2 regions of the Streptomyces sp. NPDC007875 genome follow, and region 2 is predicted to be linked to the other one. Evidence: predicted binding sites of a transcription regulator. Region 2 holds the regulator's gene; the other holds the start of a gene.
The links. Region 2 encodes HrcA, which represses chaperone genes, less so after heat shock. Its sites were predicted from a motif close to TTNGCACTCNGNNNNNCNGAGTGCNAA; they were not measured.
Positions count from the first base shown of each region.

Region 1: the regulator HrcA is predicted to act here: its motif matches at 6,143-6,169, upstream of groL (chaperonin GroEL).

Region 1 is NZ_JBIADZ010000006.1:361,261-370,828, forward strand. It holds gene otsB (trehalose-phosphatase) at 1-800, shown strand, start outside; gene ACFYOY_RS16130 (trehalose-6-phosphate synthase) at 872-2,344, opposite strand; gene ACFYOY_RS16135 (glucosyl-3-phosphoglycerate synthase) at 2,490-3,437, opposite strand; SAM riboswitch class I at 3,630-3,771, shown strand; gene thrC (threonine synthase) at 3,790-5,091, shown strand; gene ACFYOY_RS16145 (MoaD/ThiS family protein) at 5,088-5,366, shown strand; gene ACFYOY_RS16150 (cold-shock protein) at 5,776-5,982, shown strand; gene groL (chaperonin GroEL) at 6,331-7,956, shown strand; gene murQ (N-acetylmuramic acid 6-phosphate etherase) at 8,105-9,076, opposite strand; gene ACFYOY_RS16165 (MurR/RpiR family transcriptional regulator) at 9,195-9,568, opposite strand, start outside.
Region 2 is NZ_JBIADZ010000007.1:225,148-234,715, forward strand. It holds gene ACFYOY_RS17130 (long-chain fatty acid--CoA ligase) at 1-1,797, shown strand, start outside; gene ACFYOY_RS17135 (SpoIIE family protein phosphatase) at 1,983-4,082, shown strand; gene hemW (radical SAM family heme chaperone HemW) at 4,229-5,461, shown strand; gene ACFYOY_RS17145 (DUF3097 domain-containing protein) at 5,473-6,294, opposite strand; gene ACFYOY_RS17150 (MBL fold metallo-hydrolase) at 6,356-7,078, opposite strand; gene hrcA (heat-inducible transcriptional repressor HrcA) at 7,243-8,259, shown strand; gene dnaJ (molecular chaperone DnaJ) at 8,260-9,393, shown strand; gene ACFYOY_RS17165 (nitronate monooxygenase) at 9,494-9,568, shown strand, end outside.

The sequences.
Region 1 (9,568 bases), on a different contig from region 2:
CCGCCCTCCTCGAACGGCCCGGCCGCGCCGTTGTCGGACTCGACTTCGACGGCACCCTCGCCGAGATCGTCCCCGACCCCGACCAGGCCCGCGCCCACCCCGGCGCCCTCCCCGCGCTCTCCCGGCTGGCCCCGCGGCTGCGTTCCGTCGCGGTGATCACCGGCCGTCCGGCCGAGGTCGCCGTCCGGTACGGCGGCTTCGCCGGGGCCGAGGGGCTGAACGGGCTCGTCGTCCTCGGTCTCTACGGCGCCGAGCGCTGGGACGCTGCGAGCGGCGCGGTCCAGGCACCCGAACCGCACCCCGGCGTCGCCGCTGTCCAGGCCGAACTCCCCGCCGTCCTCGAGGAGTACGGCGCCTCACAGGGCACCTGGATCGAGGACAAGGGCCGCGCCGTCGCCGTCCACACCCGCCGTGCCGAGGACCCGCAGGCCACGTTCGAGCTGCTGCGCGCGCCGCTGCACGCCCTGGCCGAGCGCCATGGGCTGATCGTCGAGCCCGGCCGACTGGTGCTCGAGCTGCGGCCGCCGGGCATGGACAAGGGCGTCGCGCTCACGGAGTACGTACGGCGGACGGGTGCGGAAGCCGTGCTCTACGCGGGCGACGACCTGGGCGACCTGGCCGCGTTCGCGGCGGTGGAGCGGCTGCGCGAGGAGGGTGTGCCGGGGGTGCTGGTCTGCAGCGGCAGCACGGAGGTGACCGAACTCGCCAAGCGGGCCGACCTGGTGGTCGACGGCCCGGCGGGTGTGGTGGAGCTGCTGTCGTCCCTGGCCGACGCGGTCAGCGGCGCCAACGCTTCGTAGAGCCGCCTGGGCCGGGCCAGTCACCTCGTCAGTCCGCGGCTCAGAGGCCCGTTACCGCGAAACCCTCGCCCCTACAGCGCCCGCAGCTGCGCCAGGAACCATGCCTGGGGCGGCAGCGCGGTCGCGGCGGCGGCGAGTCGCTTTGTACGGTCCGCGCGCTCGCCGTCGCTCATGCGCAGCGCCTCGTCCAGTGCCCGGGCCGTGGCCTCCACGTCGTACGGGTTCACCACCAGCGCGTCGTCGCCCAGCTCGGCGTATGCCCCCGCCTCCCGCGACAGCACCAGCGCACATCCCCGCTCGGAGACCACCGGGACCTCCTTGGCCACCAGGTTCATCCCGTCCCGGATGGGGTTGACCAGCGCCACGTCCGCCAGTCGGTAGGCGGCCAGCGACCGTGCGAAGTCGTCCTTCACATGCAGGGCGACCGGGGTCCAGCCCTCCGTGCCGTACTCGGCGTTGATCTCATCCGCGATCCGCCGCACCCGCTCGGTGTAGTCGCGGTAGACCGCGAGGTCCTGGCGGGAGGGGTAGGCGAAGGCCACATGCACCACGCGCTCCCGCCACTCGGGGTGGGTCTCCAGCAGCCGCCGGTAGGCCAGCAGCCCGCGCACGATGTTCTTGGACAGCTCGGTGCGATCCACCCGGACGATCGACTTCCGGTCCGGCCCGATCTGCGCCCGCAGACTGGTCAGCCGTTCGTCCACATCCGCCTGCCGCGACCGCTGCCGCAGGAAGTCCGCGTCCGCGCCGAGGCCGTGGACGCCCAGCCGGGTCTCCCGTCCCTCGAAGCGCACGGCCGTCGCCGCGCCCTCGCCGTTACCGTCACCGTCGCCGTCCCGGACGATCTCCGCGCCCAGCACGGCCGCGCAGCAGTCGGCGAAGGCATCGGCCCAGCGCTCGGTGAGGAACGCGGCGCGGTCGCCGCCGAGGATGCCGCGCAGCACACCCGCCGCGACGTCGTCCGGCAGCAGCCGGTAGTAGTCCGGCGGGGCCCAGGGGGTGTGCGAGAAGTGACCGATCCGCAGATCGGGGCGCCGCTCGCGGAGCATCGCGGGCACCAGCGCCAGGTGGTAGTCCTGCACCAGGACGACGGCCTCGTCCACCGCCTCCTCGGCGAGTGCGTCCGCGAAGGCCGCGTTATACGTCTCGTAGGCCGCCCACTGGTCGGCGAACTCCGCGTCGAAGACCGGCTCGACCGGGGTCTGGTAGAGCAGATGGTGGATGAACCACAGCACCGAATTGGCGATGCCGTTGTACGCGGCGGCGAAGACATCCGGTGCGATGTCGAGCATCCGCACCTGCTGGCCGCCGGTGTCACCGGGGTTCAGATGGCTCTCCCCGGCGCGCCGGGCCGCCTCGCGATCACCCTCCCCGAGCGCCGCGCACACCCACACCGCGTTCGCGTCGGTTCCGATGGCGCTGAGGCCGGAGACCAGCCCGCCACCGCCGCGCCGGGCGGTGAGCGAGCCGTCCTCGCCCAGGGTGTACGAGACCGGGCCGCGGTTGGACGCGACCAGGATCGGAGCGGTGCGCGGAACTGCCATATCGCGAGCCTAGCCAGCCACGACCCCGCGCAAACGTACGTACGGTTTCTTGCCCCGTAGGCGGTATGGGGCGGCCTGTTTCCGCCCGTAGGGGCTATCGCGTGATGCCCCCACCGGGGCGGTCACGCCGCGCCGCGTGTACGCATCACGCCGCGCGCCGCTCCGCGTACTCCGGTATCTCGATCATCGGCGGCCGCTCCTCGGTGTCCACGTCCGTGGTGCGCGGCTCGAAGCCGTTGTCGCCCCGGTCGAACTGGGTCAGCCGCGGCCGCACCAAATGGCCCCGGGCCAGCCGCAGCTGTGCGGTGCGGTAGATCGCGGCGGCCATCCGGCCGAGCGCCAGCCCGTCCTGGTGGCGGTGTTTGCGCACCCCGATGTCCACCTGGCCGAGTGCGTCGAGACCCACCGTGTGCAGCGCGTCGACCAGCAGCCCCAGCTCGACCCCGTAGCCGACCGGGAAGGGCAGCCGCTCCAGCAGCGTGCGGCGTGCCGCGTACTCACCGCCCAGCGGCTGGACGAATCCGGCCAGCTGGGGCCAGTGCAGATTCAGCAGCGGGCGGGCGACCAGCTCGGTGACCCGGCCGCCCTGGCCCGCCACCTCGCCGAGCGGGCGGTCGTACATGCCCTTCACCAGCTGCAGCGTGGGGTCGGTCAGCAGCGGACCGACGATCCCCGAGACAAAGCGCGGATCGAATTCCCGCAGGTCGGCGTCGATGAAGCAGATGATGTCGCCGCTCGTGGCCAGCAGGGACCGCCACAGCACCTCGCCCTTGCCGGGCAGCGCGGGCAGCCGGGGCAGCAGCGAGTCGCGGGGGACGACGGTGGCGCCCGCCGCCGCGGCGACCTCGGCGGTGCGGTCCGTCGAGCCGGAGTCCAGCACCACCAGCTCGTCCACCAGCGGCGCCGCCTCGCTCATCAGCTCCCGGCGGATCGTCGCGGCGATCTCGCCGACCGTGGCCTCCTCGTTCAGGGCGGGCAGGACCACGCTCAGGGTCGTCGCCGAGCCCCGCTTCGCGTCCAGCAGGCGGTCCAGCGGCCGGTCGTCGGCCGACCAGGAGCGGTGCTTCAGCCAGCGCTCCACCTCATCCAGCACCTGTGTCTCTCCCTGCCGTGGTCGCTGTGATCCATCTCGCGCTTCGGACGGCTAGCTCAACCATCCGGGCCTTCGGTTACAGTCTTGAACAACGCACATGGCCGTCGTATGTCGGGGTCGACCTCGGTGTTTACCGAGGAAGCCCGTGATGATGCCGTGCTCACAAACGCCCGGGTCCGCCCGGTGCCATACCGCTCATCCAGAGGGGCAGAGGGAACGGCCCGTTGAAGCCCCGGCAACCCTCCAGCTGATCTCGCATTCCGCAGCGAGGCTCCCAGCTCGGGAAGGTGCCAATTCCGTCTCGTGGCGAAATGCGTCGCGAGGAAGATGAGGAGAAAGGGCCTCGCCATCCATGGCTGTGCAGTCAGTAGAAAGCTCAACCACTTCCTCCGCCTCCGACCCCTCCGGTGCCTTCGGTCCCGCCATCGCATTGTCCTGCCGGGAGTGCGGTGAGCGGTTCGATCTGGGCCCGATCTTCGCGTGTGAGGTCTGTTTCGGGCCGCTCGAGGTCGCGTACGAGCTGCCGGCCGGCGACCCGGAGGAGCTGCGCCGGCGGATCGAGGCCGGTCCGAACAGCATCTGGCGCTATGCCCCGCTGCTGCCCGTCCCCGCGGACGTGGCGGACCTGCCCAGCCTGCACCCCGGTTTCACCCAGCTGGTGAAGGCCGACAACCTCGCCCGTGAGCTCGGCGTCACCGGTGAGCTGCACATCAAGGACGACTCCGGCAACCCCACCCACTCCTTCAAGGACCGGGTCGTCGCCATCGCCGTCCAGGCCGCCCGCACCTTCGGCTTCACCACCCTCTCCTGCTCCTCCACCGGCAACCTCGCCGGCGCGGTCGGCGCCGCGGCCGCCCGTGCGGGCTTCCGCTCCTGCGTCTTCATCCCGCACGACCTGGAGGCGGGCAAGGTCGTCATGGCCGCGGTCTACGGCGGTGAGCTGGTCGGCATCGAGGGCACCTACGACGACGTCAACCGCTTCTGCAGCGAGCTGATCGGCGACCCGGTGGGCGAGGGCTGGGGCTTCGTCAACGTCAATCTGCGGCCGTACTACGGCGAGGGCTCCAAGACCCTGGCGTACGAGATCTGCGAGCAGCTGGGCTGGCGGCTGCCGGACCAGATCGTCATCCCGATCGCCTCCGGCTCCCAGCTCACCAAGATCGACAAGGGGCTGAAGGAGCTGATCGCGATCGGTCTGGTCGAGGACAAGCCCTACAAGATCTTCGGCGCCCAGGCCGAGGGCTGCTCCCCGGTCTCCGCCGCCTTCAAGGCCGGCCATGACGTCGTCCGGCCGCAGAAGCCGCAGACCATCGCCAAGTCGCTGGCCATCGGCAACCCCGCGGACGGCCCGTACGTCCTGGACATCGCCCGCCGTACGGGCGGCGCGGTGGAGGACGTGAACGACGAGCAGATCGTCGACGCGATCAAGCTGCTCGCCCGCACCGAGGGGATCTTCGCGGAGACCGCGGGCGGGGTGACCGTCGGCGTGACCAAGAAGCTGATCGAGGACGGTCTGCTCGACCCGTCCCTGACGACCGTCGTGCTCAACACCGGCGACGGCCTCAAGACCCTCGACGCGGTGGCCCCCACCACCGGTCCCTCTGCCATCATCCGCCCCACCCTTGACTCGTTCCGAGAGGCTGGTCTCGCATGAGCGTCAACGTCCGAATCCCGACCATCCTGCGCACGTACACCGCCGGTCAGGCCGAGGTCCCCGCCGAGGGCGCGACCCTCGCCGAGGTTCTGGCGGACCTGGAGAAGAACCACCAGGGCATCGCGGCCCGCGTCCTGGACGACACCGGCAAGCTCCGCCGCTTCGTCAACGTCTACGTCAACGACGACGACGTCCGCTTCGCCGACGGCCTGGCCACGGCGACCCCGGACGGTGCCGGGATCTCGATCATCCCGGCGGTCGCGGGCGGCTGCTGACCCCGCGTCCACCCTCCTCACCTTTGGCATCGCCCCGTCCGGGGACAACCGGACGGGGCGATTCCGTGTGTGGAATCGCGATACAGTTGCCCGGATTCCCCGATGGCCCCCGGGCCGGAACCACATATGAGAACTCGTCAAGTTGTGCGTAAAGTGTGAGCACGAATTGTCGGGTTGGTTCCCTATGCCCCGCCCGGATTGCCCGAACTTCACATAAATTCTCACTTTTAACCGTTCGACCGCGCCCAGAATTCTCGTCCGATTGACCTGTTGCAGAGGGCGTTGGGACGGATACATTCAGCGGCGGTCGACGCGTTCCGGCGCACACCCCCCACATCCGGGGGGTGAGGTCTGACCCGGGTCCGCGGAGTGCGGTCCTGCGCAAGGGCCAGCAATAGGGGAGTTAGGAATGGCTCAGGGCACCGTCAAGTGGTTCAACGCGGAGAAGGGGTACGGCTTCATCGCGGTCGACGGTGGTGCGGACGTGTTCGTCCACTACAGCGCGATCCAGATGGACGGGTACCGCACCCTCGAGGAAGGCCAGCGGGTCGAGTTCGAGATCTCGCAGGGTCAGAAGGGCCCGCAGGCCGACATGGTCCGCGTGGCCGTAGGCTGACGCGCCGACGCGACGCAGCTGAACAGTACAGTCCGAAGGGTCCGTGTCCCGAACAGGGTACGGACCCTTCGGCGTGTCCGCGCTGATCGTTACGAGTCGGCGCAGGGGCGGATGCCCACCCGTCACCCGGCCGCCGCCCCCCAAGGATGCCCTTCGGGCGCTTGCACTCTATAGGTCCGAGTGCTAATCATTGGCGTTAGCACTCTGACGTTGAGAGTGACAGAAGGACCGGGTCGGTGAGGCCCGCCAGGCCATGCGGGGCAAGGAACCGTACGGCAGGCAGGCCGTCCGTCGCGGGCGCCAGCGCGGTCCGGAGCAATCCACCCCGTCTTGGGAGGACCACTTCACATGGCCAAGATCATCGCGTTCGACGAGGAGGCGCGGCGCGGCCTCGAGCGCGGGATGAACCAGCTCGCCGACGCCGTCAAGGTCACCCTCGGCCCCAAGGGCCGTAACGTCGTCCTCGAGAAGAAGTGGGGCGCCCCCACGATCACCAACGATGGTGTTTCCATCGCCAAGGAGATCGAGCTCGAGGACGCGTACGAGAAGATCGGCGCCGAGCTGGTCAAGGAGGTCGCGAAGAAGACGGACGACGTCGCCGGTGACGGCACGACGACCGCGACCGTCCTCGCCCAGGCGCTGGTCAAGGAGGGCCTGCGCAACGTCGCCGCGGGTGCCAACCCGATGGCGCTCAAGCGGGGTATCGAGAAGGCCGTCGAGGCCGTCTCCGCCCAGCTTCTCGAGCAGGCCAAGGACGTGGAGACCAAGGAGCAGATCGCCTCCACCGCCTCCATCTCCGCCGCCGACACCCAGATCGGTGAGCTCATCGCCGAGGCGATGGACAAGGTCGGCAAGGAAGGTGTCATCACCGTCGAGGAGTCGCAGACCTTCGGGCTCGAGCTCGAGCTCACCGAGGGCATGCGCTTCGACAAGGGCTACATCTCCCCGTACTTCGCGACGGACATGGAGCGTATGGAGGCGTCGCTCGACGACCCGTACATCCTGATCGTCAACTCCAAGATCAGCAGCGTGAAGGACCTCCTCCCGCTGCTCGAGAAGGTCATGCAGTCGGGCAAGCCGCTGCTGATCATCGCCGAGGACGTCGAGGGCGAGGCCCTGGCCACCCTGGTCGTCAACAAGATCCGTGGCACCTTCAAGTCCGTCGCCGTCAAGGCCCCGGGCTTCGGTGACCGCCGTAAGGCCATGCTCGGTGACATCGCCATCCTCACCGGTGGCACCGTCATCTCCGAGGAGGTCGGCCTCAAGCTGGAGAACGCCGGGCTGGACCTGCTCGGCCGCGCCCGCAAGGTCACCGTCACCAAGGACGAGACCACCATCGTGGACGGCGCCGGCGACACCGACCAGGTGCAGGGCCGCGTCAACCAGATCCGCGCCGAGATCGAGTCCTCGGACTCGGACTACGACCGCGAGAAGCTCCAGGAGCGCCTGGCGAAGCTGGCCGGCGGCGTGGCCGTCATCAAGGCCGGTGCCGCCACCGAGGTCGAGCTCAAGGAGCGCAAGCACCGCATCGAGGACGCGGTGCGCAACGCCAAGGCGGCCGTCGAGGAGGGCATCGTCGCCGGTGGTGGCGTGGCCCTGCTGCAGACCGTCTCGGTCTTCGAGAAGCTGGAGCTCGAGGGCGACGAGGCCACCGGTGCCCAGGCCGTGCGCCTGGCCCTGGAGGCCCCGCTGAAGCAGATCGCGGTCAACGCCGGTCTCGAGGGCGGCGTCGTGGTCGAGAAGGTGCGCAACCTGACCCCGGGTCACGGCCTCAACGCCGCGACCGGTGAGTACGTCGACCTGATCGCCGAGGGCATCATCGACCCGGCCAAGGTCACGCGCTCCGCGCTGCAGAACGCCGCGTCGATCGCCGCGCTGTTCCTCACCACCGAGGCCGTCATCGCCGACAAGCCGGAGAAGGCCGCCCCGGCGGGCGCTCCGGGCGGTATGCCGGGCGGTGACATGGACTTCTGATCGACTCGGCGCGTTCGTTCGCCGGTCGGTCGTACCGTCCAGGACGTCGGGGCGGCACCCTCTCCCAGGGGTGCCGCCCCGACGGCGTTTTGGGGGCCGGGCCCCGGATACGGGAGCAGGCGTATCCGGGGCCCGGCGTATCCGGGGCTTACTCCTCAGCCGCATCGAGGGCGGCGCGCAGATGGCCGTGCGCCTCGGCGAGCAGTTTCTCGGCGGTCGGGGCGTCCACCCCGCCCAGGATGGTGAGGATCGCGTTCTTCACCTCGCCGTCCGTGGCCGCCAGCGCGCTTTCGATCCGCTGGTCGGAGGCGCCGGTCGCCAGGAAGACGATCCTCCGTGAGCGGGCGCGCAGCTTGTCGTTGGAGGCGCGCACATCGACCATGAGATTTCCGAAGGTCTTGCCCAACCGGATCATGGTGATGGTCGAGATCATGTTGAGCACCAGCTTCTGGGCCGTGCCCGCCTTCAGCCGCGTCGAGCCGGTGAGCAGCTCCGGCCCCACGACGACCTCGATGCCGTGGTCGGCCGCGGCGGCGAGCGCCGAGTCGGCGTTGCAGGACAGCCCGACGGTGAGCGCGCCGAGCCGTCGGCCGTGTTCGACCGCGCCCACGGCGTACGGGGTGCGGCCGGAGGCCGAGACGCCGACCACCGTGTCATCGGGGCCGATCCCGAGCTGGTCGAGGTCCCGGGCGGCCAGCTCCGCGCTGTCCTCCGCGCCCTCGACCGAGGTCACCACGGCGTCCGGGCCGCCCGCGATCACCCCGACGACCTGCTCGGGCCGGGTGTTGAAGGTGGGCGGGCATTCGCTCGCGTCGAGCACCCCGAGCCGTCCGGCGGTGCCCGCGCCCGTATAGAGGAGACGGCCGCCACGGGACATCCGCGCGGTGATGGCGTCGATGGCGGAGGCGATGCGGGGGAGCTGGAGGGCGACGGCGGCGGGGACACCGGCGTCCTCCGCGTTCATGATCCGGGCGATCTCGAGGGTGTCGAGCCGGTCGATCTCGGCGAGTTCGGGGCGGAACGCCTCGGTGGTCAGGGTGTCGAGCTGGGCGCGGAGCCGTGCGGAGCCCTGGTCGGCCGCAGAGTCGGTGGGGTCGGCTGCGAAGTCGGCGGAAGTCATGGTGAAGCGGCTCTTTCCGGTACGTCAGGGTGAGGGCGGGGGGTGAAGAGGCGGAGAGGGGCGGGGCCGGGGGTCGGGGGTGGCCCGCGGGCGGAACCTGGGGTGGGACCGGCCCGGCTCAGCGATGCCCGGGGCGTGGGTCGTGGCGGTGCGCGAGGGCCTCGTACGACGCGGAGAGGGCGGGCGCGGCCGATTCGTACGTCCGCTGGGCGACCCCTATGAACAGGCAGTCCACCACCAGCAGCTGGCTGGTGCGGCTCGACATGGCCGCCGGGCGCAGCTCGCTCTCACGGGCGGTGGAGGTGGTGAGCACCAGGTCCGCGTACTGCGCGACCTCGCCGTCCGGCCGTCCGGTGATCGCGACGGTGGTGGCGCCGCGCTCGAAGGCCACCCGCAGCGGCTCGATGACGTCCGTCGTACGCCCCGAGTGGGTGATCGCGATGGCGACGTCGCCTGAGTGGAGCTGGACCGCGTTGGTGACCGCGAGGTGCG
Region 2 (9,568 bases):
TACCGCTATCCGGTGCCTCCCGCCTCGGGCACCGGCCCCGATGACTGGCGGCCGCTGACCTGGCGGGAAAGCGCGGATCGGGTCTTCGCCATCGCCGCCGGGCTGATCGAACTGGGCATCCGCCCCGAGGAGCGGGTGGCGCTGGCCTCCTCGACCCGCGTCGAATGGATCCTGGCCGACCTCGGCGTGCTGTGCGCGGGCGCGGCCACCACCACGGTCTACCCGACCACCAACGCCGACGAGACCTCCTTCATCCTCTCCGACTCCGGCAGCCGGGTCCTGATCGCCGAGGACGCGACGCAGCTCGCCAAGGTGCGGGCGCAGCGCGAGGAACTCCCCGAGCTGGCCCATGTGGTGGTGATCGAGGCCGGGGACGCCGTCCCCGCCGCGGACGACCCCGAGGGCTGGGTGCTCTCGCTCGCCGAGCTGGAGAAGCGGGGCGCGGCCCGTCTGGAGCGAGAGCCGGGCGCCGTACGGGAGCGCATGGACGCCCTGCGCGGCGATCAGCTGGCGACGCTCATCTACACCTCCGGTACCACCGGGCGCCCCAAGGGCGTACGGCTGGCGCATGACTCCTGGTCGTACATGGCCATCGTGATCGGCACCCAGGACGGGCTGCTCTACCCCGACGATGTGCAGTACCTGTGGCTGCCGCTCGCGCATGTCTTCGGCAAGGTGCTGACGGCGGGGCAGATCTACGTCGGCCACACCACGGCGGTGGACGGCCGGGTCGACAAGATCATCGACAATCTGCCGGTGGTCCGGCCGACCTATATGTGCGCCGTGCCTCGGATCTTCGAGAAGGTCTACAACGGGGTGGCCCAGCGGGCGCGCGAGGGCGGCGGGGCCAAGTACAAGATCTTCCAATGGGCCGTCGAGGTCTCCCGGGAGTACGCCAGGACTTCGCAGGACACCTTCCGCCGCACCGGCACCGCCTCCGTGCCCTTCGGCCTCAAGGCCCAGCACGCGGTGGCCGACAAGCTGGTCTACGGCAAGCTGCGCGAGGCGTTCGGCGGCCGGCTGCGGGCCGCGGTGTCCGGCTCCGCCGCGCTCGCCCCCGACATCGGCTACTTCTTCGCGGGCGCCGGGATCAACATCCTGGAGGGCTACGGCCTGACCGAGTCCAGCGCCGCCAGCTTCCTCAACCCGGCGGACTACCGCACGGGCACGGTCGGCAAGGCGTTCCCCGGCCTGGAGGTGCGGTTCGCCGAGGACGGCGAGGTGCTGCTGCGCGGACCCGGCATCATGCAGGGCTACCACGGGCTGCCGGAGCTGACCGAGCAGGTGCTGGAGTCCGACGGCTGGTTCCACACCGGAGACATCGGGGAGCTCTCCCCCGACGGCTATCTGCGGATCACCGACCGCAAGAAGGACCTGATCAAGACCTCGGGCGGCAAGTACGTCGCCCCGGCGGAGGTCGAGGGCCAGTTCAAGGCGGTGTGCCCGTTCGTCTCCAACATCCTGGTGCACGGTGCCGACCGCAACTACTGCACCGCGCTGATCGCCCTCGACGAGCCGACGATCATGAAGTGGGCGGCCGAGCACGGCCTCGGGGGCAAGTCCTACGCGGAGGTCGTGGCCACCGACGAGACACGGAAGCTGATCGAGAGCTATGTGCTCCGGCTCAACGAGGGACTGCAGCGCTGGCAGACGATCAAGAAGTTCCGGCTGCTGCCGCGCGATCTCGACGTGGAACACGGGGAGTTGACGCCCAGCCTGAAGCTGAAGCGCCCGGTGGTCGAGCGTGAGTACAAGGCCCTGATCGAGGACATGTACGCGGGCACGCGGGAGGTTTAACGGGCAAGGATACGACCCCGCACCGGATTTCAGGTTGACCGGCCCGCCGGACACATGAATTTTCCCCTTATCGCGGTTCACTTGCGTAACCCGGTGCATATGAGGGCGGTCCGTCTGTCACTCTGTCCGTGCCGGATACGGTTACGGATACGGCGTTATGACGGAGCTTCTTCAGGAGCCGCACAGTGGGGACGTCATCTTCTGCCACTTCTGGTGGGTCGGTTGAGGGCGGTGGGGTTGTTCTACCGGTCGGGGGTGGGATTGGCCCCGTTCGTACCAGCGCCTCGGCGCGCGTCAGCCTGCCCGGCACTCCGCTCGCGGCCTCGGCCGCCCGCCGGTTCGTCCGTGCCGCCCTCGCCGACTGGGCCGCGCTCGAGGTCCCGGCCGCCGACCGGGTCACCGACCGGGTCGCGGACGAGGCCATACTGCTGGTGAGCGAGCTGGTCACCAACGCGGTGGTGCACGCCGGCACCGCCGTCGAGGTGAGCTGTGCGCTCGATGTGTCGGACCGTGAGGGCGAACCGCCGTCCCTGGTGGTGGAGGTGACCGATCACCACCCCACCCGGGTGGTGCGCGGCGATCCGCCGGATCCGGACGAGCGGCCGGAGTACGCCGGTGGCCACGGGCTGCGCCTGGTGGCCGAGCTCGCCGAGTCCTGGGGGACGACCTACCGGCGGGCGACCAAGTCGGTGTGGTTCCAGATGGCGGTGGCGCCCACCGGGGCGGCCACCGCGGGGACGGGCACCATGGGCTCGGTCTTCATGGACGCCGCGGCCGCCATGGACCCGGCGACCGCCACCGTGGCCGAGCCCGAGGGCGGGTTCGGGGCGGGGGCCGTCCGCGAGGGCCTGGGCCCCGTCCCTGAGGGCGCGGGAGTCGTCTGTGAAGGCCGTAAGGAGTCCGTCGAGATCGTCGCGCCCGCGCCGGGCCGCGCCCCCGTCCGCCTCGACCCCGACTGGATCCAGCGCGGCGCGCTCTCCTTCCTCGCTGAGGCGTCCGACCTGCTGGCCGGGCAGTTCGACGAGGACATGGTGACCTCGCTCGCCGGCCAGCTGCTGGTGCCCCGGCTCGCCGACTGGTGCGCGATCTGGCTCGACTCCACGAGCGGCCCGCCGCGGCTGGCCCGGGTCTGGCACGCCAGCGAGGGGCGCATCGAGGGCCTGCGGCGGGTGCTGGAGAAGGAGCCGCCCCAGGTGCCCGCCGCCGTCCGCGGCAGCGCCGTGGAGTGGCCCTGGCCGGCCGACCCCGCCGCGTACGGGCCCGGCGGCGCGGCCCTCGCCTGCCGGCTGGTCGCGGGCGGCCGGGCGCTCGGCACGCTGTTGCTGGGGCGGGCCGGGCTGGTGCGGATGCCGGACGAAGCGGTCGGCCTGGTCGAGGACTTCGCCCGCCGCGTCGCCCTGGCACTCGCCTCCGCCCGCCGCTACACCCGGCAGGCGACCATCAGCCGGGTGCTGCAGCGCGGACTGCTGCCGTCCGTCATCCCGCGCATCCCCGGCGTCGAGTCGGCGGTCGTGTACGAGCCGACCGGCGACATCTCGGCCGGGGGCGACTTCTACGACGTCTTCCCGGCCGGTGACGGCCGCTGGTGCTTCGTCCTGGGCGACGTCTGCGGAAACGGCCCGGAGGCGGCCGTGGTGACCGGCCTCGTCCGGCCCTGGCTGCGGCTGCTCGCCCGCGAGGGGTACGGCGTGGGAGAGGTCCTGGACCGGCTCAACCAGCTCCTGGGCGAGGAGGCGGTGGAACAGGCGGTCGAGGGCGCCGCGGAGGCCGTGGCGGCCGGTGTGGAGGCCGTGGGAGGCCCCGCCGGGGTCGTGGAGCTGATGGACGGCGGCCTGGTCGGCACGGGGCTCCCGGTGGGCGGCGGGGTCGCGCGGTTCCTGTCGCTGCTGTACGGGGAGCTGGAGCCGCTGGGCGAGGGCCAGGGGGTGCGCTGCACGCTGGCCAGCGCGGGACATCCGCTGCCGCTGGTGCTGCGGCCCGAGGGCGAGGTGCGGACCGTCGCGGCGCCGCAGATACTGCTGGGCGTTGTGGACGATGTGACGTACGAGAGTGAATCGTTCGATCTGGCGCCCGGGGAAACGCTGCTCTGTGTGACGGACGGGGTGACGGAGCACCGATCCGGCGACCGGCAGTTCGACGACGAGGACGGCCTGGCGGCGGCGTTCGCGCTGTGCGCGGGGCTGAGCGCGCGGGAGGTCGCGGAGCGGGTGCGGCAGGCGGTGGACGAGTTCGCGGCGGAGCCGCCGGACGACGACCTGGCGATGCTGGTCCTGAAGGTGGTCTAGGCCCCGTCCGGCGAGGCCCTGTGCGGCGACGATCCGCCGGGCAGGCCCGGGCGGGCCCGGACAGGCCCGGACAGGCCCGGGCTCCGGGCTCCGGGGCCCGCACCTCGTGGTCCTGGGCGGCGCGGGCCGTGACGGACAATGGGGGCATGCCTTCCGTACTGCCAGATGGTGAGCCCATGCCCGAGGACGGCGCACTGCCCGCGACCGCTTTGGCGGGGGCGGAGCGTCGGCCGCTGGGGTTCTATCTGCATGTGCCGTACTGCGCCACCCGCTGCGGCTACTGCGACTTCAACACCTACACCGCCAGTGAGCTGCGCGGCTCCGGCGGTGTGCTCGCCTCGCGGGACAACTACGCCGAGCAGGTCGTCGACGAGGTGCGGCTGGCGCGGAAGGTGCTGGGCGAGGACCCGCGGCCCGTGGAGACCGTCTTCGTCGGCGGCGGGACCCCGACCCTGCTCGCCGCGGCGGACCTCGGGCGGATGCTCGGGGCGATCCGGGAGGAGTTCGGGCTGGCCGAGGGGGTCGAGGTCACGACCGAGGCGAATCCGGAGTCGGTCGACCCGCGCTATCTGGCGGAGCTGCGGGAGGCGGGGTTCAACCGGATCTCCTTCGGGATGCAGAGCGCCCGGCAGCACGTTCTGAAGGTGCTGGACCGTACGCATACCCCCGGGCGGCCGGAGGCGTGCGTGGCCGAGGCGCGGGCGGCCGGGTTCGACCATGTGAACCTGGACCTGATCTACGGGACGCCGGGGGAGAGCGACGCGGACTGGCGGGCCTCCCTGGAGGCGGCGCTCGGCGCGGGGCCGGACCATGTGTCGGCGTATGCGCTGATCGTGGAGGAGGGCACCCAGCTGGCGCGGCGGATCCGGCGCGGCGAGGTTTCGATGACCGACGACGATGTGCACGCGGACCGCTATCTGATCGCCGAGGAGACCCTGTCGGCCGCCGGGTTCGCCTGGTACGAGGTCTCCAACTGGGCCACCTCGCCCGCCGGGCGCTGCCGGCACAACGAGCTGTACTGGCGCGGCGCCGACTGGTGGGGCGCCGGCCCCGGCGCACACAGCCACGTGGGCGGCGTGCGGTGGTGGAACGTGAAGCACCCCGGGGCGTATGCGCAGGCCCTGGGCGAGGGCCGGTCGCCCGGCGCGGGCCGGGAGCTGCTGACCGGCGAGGAGCGCCGGGTGGAGCGGATCCTGCTGGAGCTGCGGCTGGTCGAGGGCTGCCCGCTGGAGCTGCTGCGCCCGGCCGGGGCGGCAGCCGCGGCACGGGCGCTGGAGGACGGCCTGCTGGACCCGGAGCCGTACGGACGGGGGCGGGCCGTGCTCACGCTGCGCGGGCGGCTGCTGGCGGACGCGGTGGTGCGCGACCTGGTGGACTGAGAGCTGAGCCGTCAGCCCTGCGGGGCCGTCACGAAGTCGATCAACTCCTCCACCCTCCCCAGGAGCTCCGGCTGGAGGTCCTTGTAGGAGTGGACCGAGGACAGGATCCGCTGCCAGGCGGCCCCGGTGTTCTCCGGCCAGCCCAGGGCACGGCAGACGCCCTTCTTCCAGTCCTGGCCGTGCGGCACCGTCGGCCAGGCCGGGATGCCGACGGACGACGGCTTCACGGCCTCCCAGATGTCGATGTAGGGGTGGCCGAGGACCAGCACCTGCTCGCCGGTGACCTGCGCGGCGATACGGGACTCCTTGGAGCCCGTCACCAGGTGGTCGACGAGGACGCCGAGCCGGGCGTCCGGGCCGGGGGAGAAGTCATCGACGATGGCGGGCAGGTCGTCGACGCCCTCCAGGTACTCCACGACGACGCCCTCGATGCGCAGATCGTCGCCCCAGACCCGCTCCACCAGCTCCGCGTCATGGCGCCCCTCGACGTAGATGCGCCCCGCACGGGCGACCCTCGCGCGCGCTCCCGGAACGGCGATCGACCCCGAGGCCGTGCGCTGGGGCGCGCTGGGGGCCGCCGCGCGCGGGCGTACGAGGGTGACGACACGCCCCTCGAGGAGAAAACCGCGCGCCTCCATGGGGAAGACACGATGTTTGCCGAAGCGGTCCTCCAGAGTGACCGTGGGGCCCTGGGCGGTCTTCTCGCAGCGGATCACGGCGCCGCAGAAGCCGGTGGTGACCTCCTCCACGACGAGGTCCGGTTCGGCGGGGACCTCCGGGGCGGGCCGCTGCCGCTTCCAGGGCGGGGTCAGGTCCGGGTCGTACTGTCGCATCCGGATGACGATAGCGCGCGACGACCGCCCACTCCTGTAGTGCGGACAACTAGGTGGACGCCTAGAGGGACACGCCGAAGCGGGCCGCCAGTTCGTCACGTTGGGCCCGCACGAACGCGGCGTCCACGACCGAGCCGTGCCCCGGGACGTATCGCGCGTCCGGGCCGCCGAGGGCGAGCAGCCGGTCGAGGGCGGCGGGCCAGCGGCCCGGGATCGCGTCCGGTCCGGCCTGGGGCGTGCCGGACTCCTCCACCAGATCGCCGCAGAAGACCACCTCGGGCCGGCCGGGCACCAGAACGGCCAGGTCATGGGCGGTGTGGCCGGGCCCCACATTGGCCAGCAGCACCGGCCGGTCGCCCAGGTCGAGGGTGAGCTCCCCGGAGACCGGGTGGTGCGGGCCGACCAGATGGTCCACGGCCTCGGTGGCGGCGTCCCGGTCCACCCCGTGGCGGATCGCGTCCTCGCGCAGCGTCTCCCGCTCGCGGCGCAGCAGCTCGTCCATGCCCGTGGCCCCGTACACCTCGCAGCCCGCGAAGGCGGCCGAGCCCAGGACGTGGTCGAAGTGCGGATGGGTGAGCGCGATCCGGGTGGGGCGGCGGCCGGTCAGCCGGGTGATCAGGGCGCGCAGCTCGGCACCGGCGCGCAGGGTCGCGCCGGTGTCCACGACGAGGATGTCGGTCCGGCCGACGACCACGCCGACCGTTTCGTCCCACTCCGGCAACCGACGGCGGGCCACACCGGGCGCGAGCCGCTCCCAGCCTGCCTCTTCCCAACACGTCTCCATACCGCGACGCTAGCTCAACAGGGATGGGGGAGAGTTGCTGCCAGCGGCGACTCTTGCCCATGCCACCGCACCCCGCCGTACACTGGCGGAGGGGCTCTGGCACTCGTGCCCAGTGAGTGCCAGGCGGACGACCTGATGAGACCGCTGGACTGGAGGTGCGCGGGGTGCTCAGCGAACGCAGACTCGAGGTGCTGCGTGCCATTGTCCAGGACTATGTGGGGACGGAGGAGCCGGTCGGCTCCAAGGCGCTCACCGAGCGGCACCGGCTGGGGGTCTCCCCGGCCACGGTGCGTAACGACATGGCCGCTCTGGAGGACGAGGGGTTCATCGCCCAGCCGCATACGAGCGCCGGGCGGATCCCCACGGACAAGGGCTATCGCCTCTTCGTGGACAAGCTGGCGGGAGTGAAGCCGCTGTCCAGCCCGGAGCGGCGGGCCATTCAGAACTTCCTGGACGGTGCGGTCGACCTCGATGACGTGGTGGGCCGCACGGTCCGGCTGCTGGCGCAGCTGACCCGGCAGGTGGCGGTGGTGCAGTATCCATCGCTGACCCGCTCGACGGTGCGCCATGTGGAGCTGCTGCCGCTGGCCACGGCCCGGGTGATGCTGGTGCTGATCACCGACACCGGCCGGGTGGAGCAGCGCATGGTGGACTGCCCCACTCCGATCACCGAGGACTCGCTGGCCGATCTGCGCGCCCGGCTCAACAGCCGGGTCGTGGGTCGGCGTTTCGCGGATGTGCCGCAGTTGGTGCAGGATCTTCCGGAGTCCTTCGAACAGGAGGACCGGGGGACCGTCTCGATCGTGCTGTCGACCTTGCTCGAGACGCTGGTGGAGGAGACCGAGGAGCGGCTGATGATCGGCGGCACCGCGAACCTCACGCGTTTCGTGCATGATTTCCCCCTGACGATCCGGCCCGTCCTGGAGGCACTGGAGGAGCATGTCGTCCTCCTCAAGTTGCTGGGCGAGGCCAAGGACTCGGGTATGACCGTGCGGATCGGGCATGAGAATGCTCACGAGGGGCTCAACGCCACCTCGGTCGTCGCGGTCGGCTACGGTTCCGGCGACGAGGCGGTCGCCAAACTCGGCGTGGTCGGACCGACCCGCATGGACTACCCCGGAACGATGGGAGCGGTACGCGCAGTGGCACGTTACGTCGGACAGATCCTGGCGGAGTCGTAAGTGGCGACGGACTACTACGCAGTCCTGGGCGTGCCGCGTGATGCCTCGCAGGACCAGATCAAGAAGGCATTCCGCCGGCTCGCACGCGAGCTGCATCCGGATGTGAACCCGGATCCGAAGACCCAGGAGCGGTTCAAGGAGATCAACGCCGCTTACGAGGTCTTGTCGGACCCACAGAAGAAGCAGGTCTACGACCTGGGCGGAGACCCGATGTCCGGGGCCGGCGGCGGTGGCGCCGGCGGCTTCGGCGGGGGCTTCGGCAACTTCTCGGACATCATGGACGCGTTCTTCGGGACCGCTTCGCAGCGCGGCCCGCGCTCCAGGACCCGGCGCGGTCAGGACGCGATGATCCGTCTGGACGTGGAGCTCAGCGAGGCCGCGTTCGGGACCACCAAGGACATCCAGGTCGACACCGCGGTCGTCTGCACCACGTGCAGCGGCGAGGGCGCGGCGCCGGGCACCTCGGCGCAGACCTGTGACATGTGCCGTGGCCGCGGTGAGGTCTCCCAGGTGACGCGGTCCTTCCTGGGCCAGGTCATGACCTCGCGGCCGTGCCCCCAGTGCCAGGGCTTCGGCACCGTGGTGCCGACCCCGTGCCCGGAGTGCGCGGGCGACGGCCGGATCCGCTCGCGGCGCACCCTGACCGTGAAGATCCCCGCCGGTGTGGACAACGGCACCCGGATCCAGCTGGCTGGTGAGGGCGAGGTCGGACCCGGCGGCGGCCCGGCGGGCGACCTGTATGTGGAGATCCACGAGGTCCCGCACCCGGTCTTCCAGCGGCGCGGCGACGATATGCACTGCACGGTGACCATCCCGATGACGGCGGCGTCGCTGGGCACCAAGGTGCCGCTGGAGACGCTGGACGGCCTGGAGGAGGTCGACATCCGGCCCGGCACCCAGTCCGGCCAGTCGATCCCGCTGCACCAGCGCGGCGTCACCCATCTGCGGGGCGGCGGCCGGGGCGATCTGATCGTGCACGTCGAGGTGACCACCCCGACCAAGCTCGACCCGGAGCAGGAGGAGCTGCTGCGGCGGCTGTCGAAGCTGCGCGGTGAGGAGCGCCCGGTCGGCGAATTCAAGCCGGGGCAGCAGGGGCTGTTCTCGCGCTTGAAGGACGCGTTCAACGGGCGGTAGGCGCTTCCGGGCCGGGATGCGGCCCGTAGGGCGCCGCTGACGCCCGCAGCGCTGCTGATCCGGTGGTGAGCCCATGTGGAGGGCATGGCACGATGTGGCCATGTCCTCCGCGCTGACCGATCTTTACCGGTACCCGATCGTGCAGGCGCCGATGGCGGGTGGAGCCTCCTGCCCG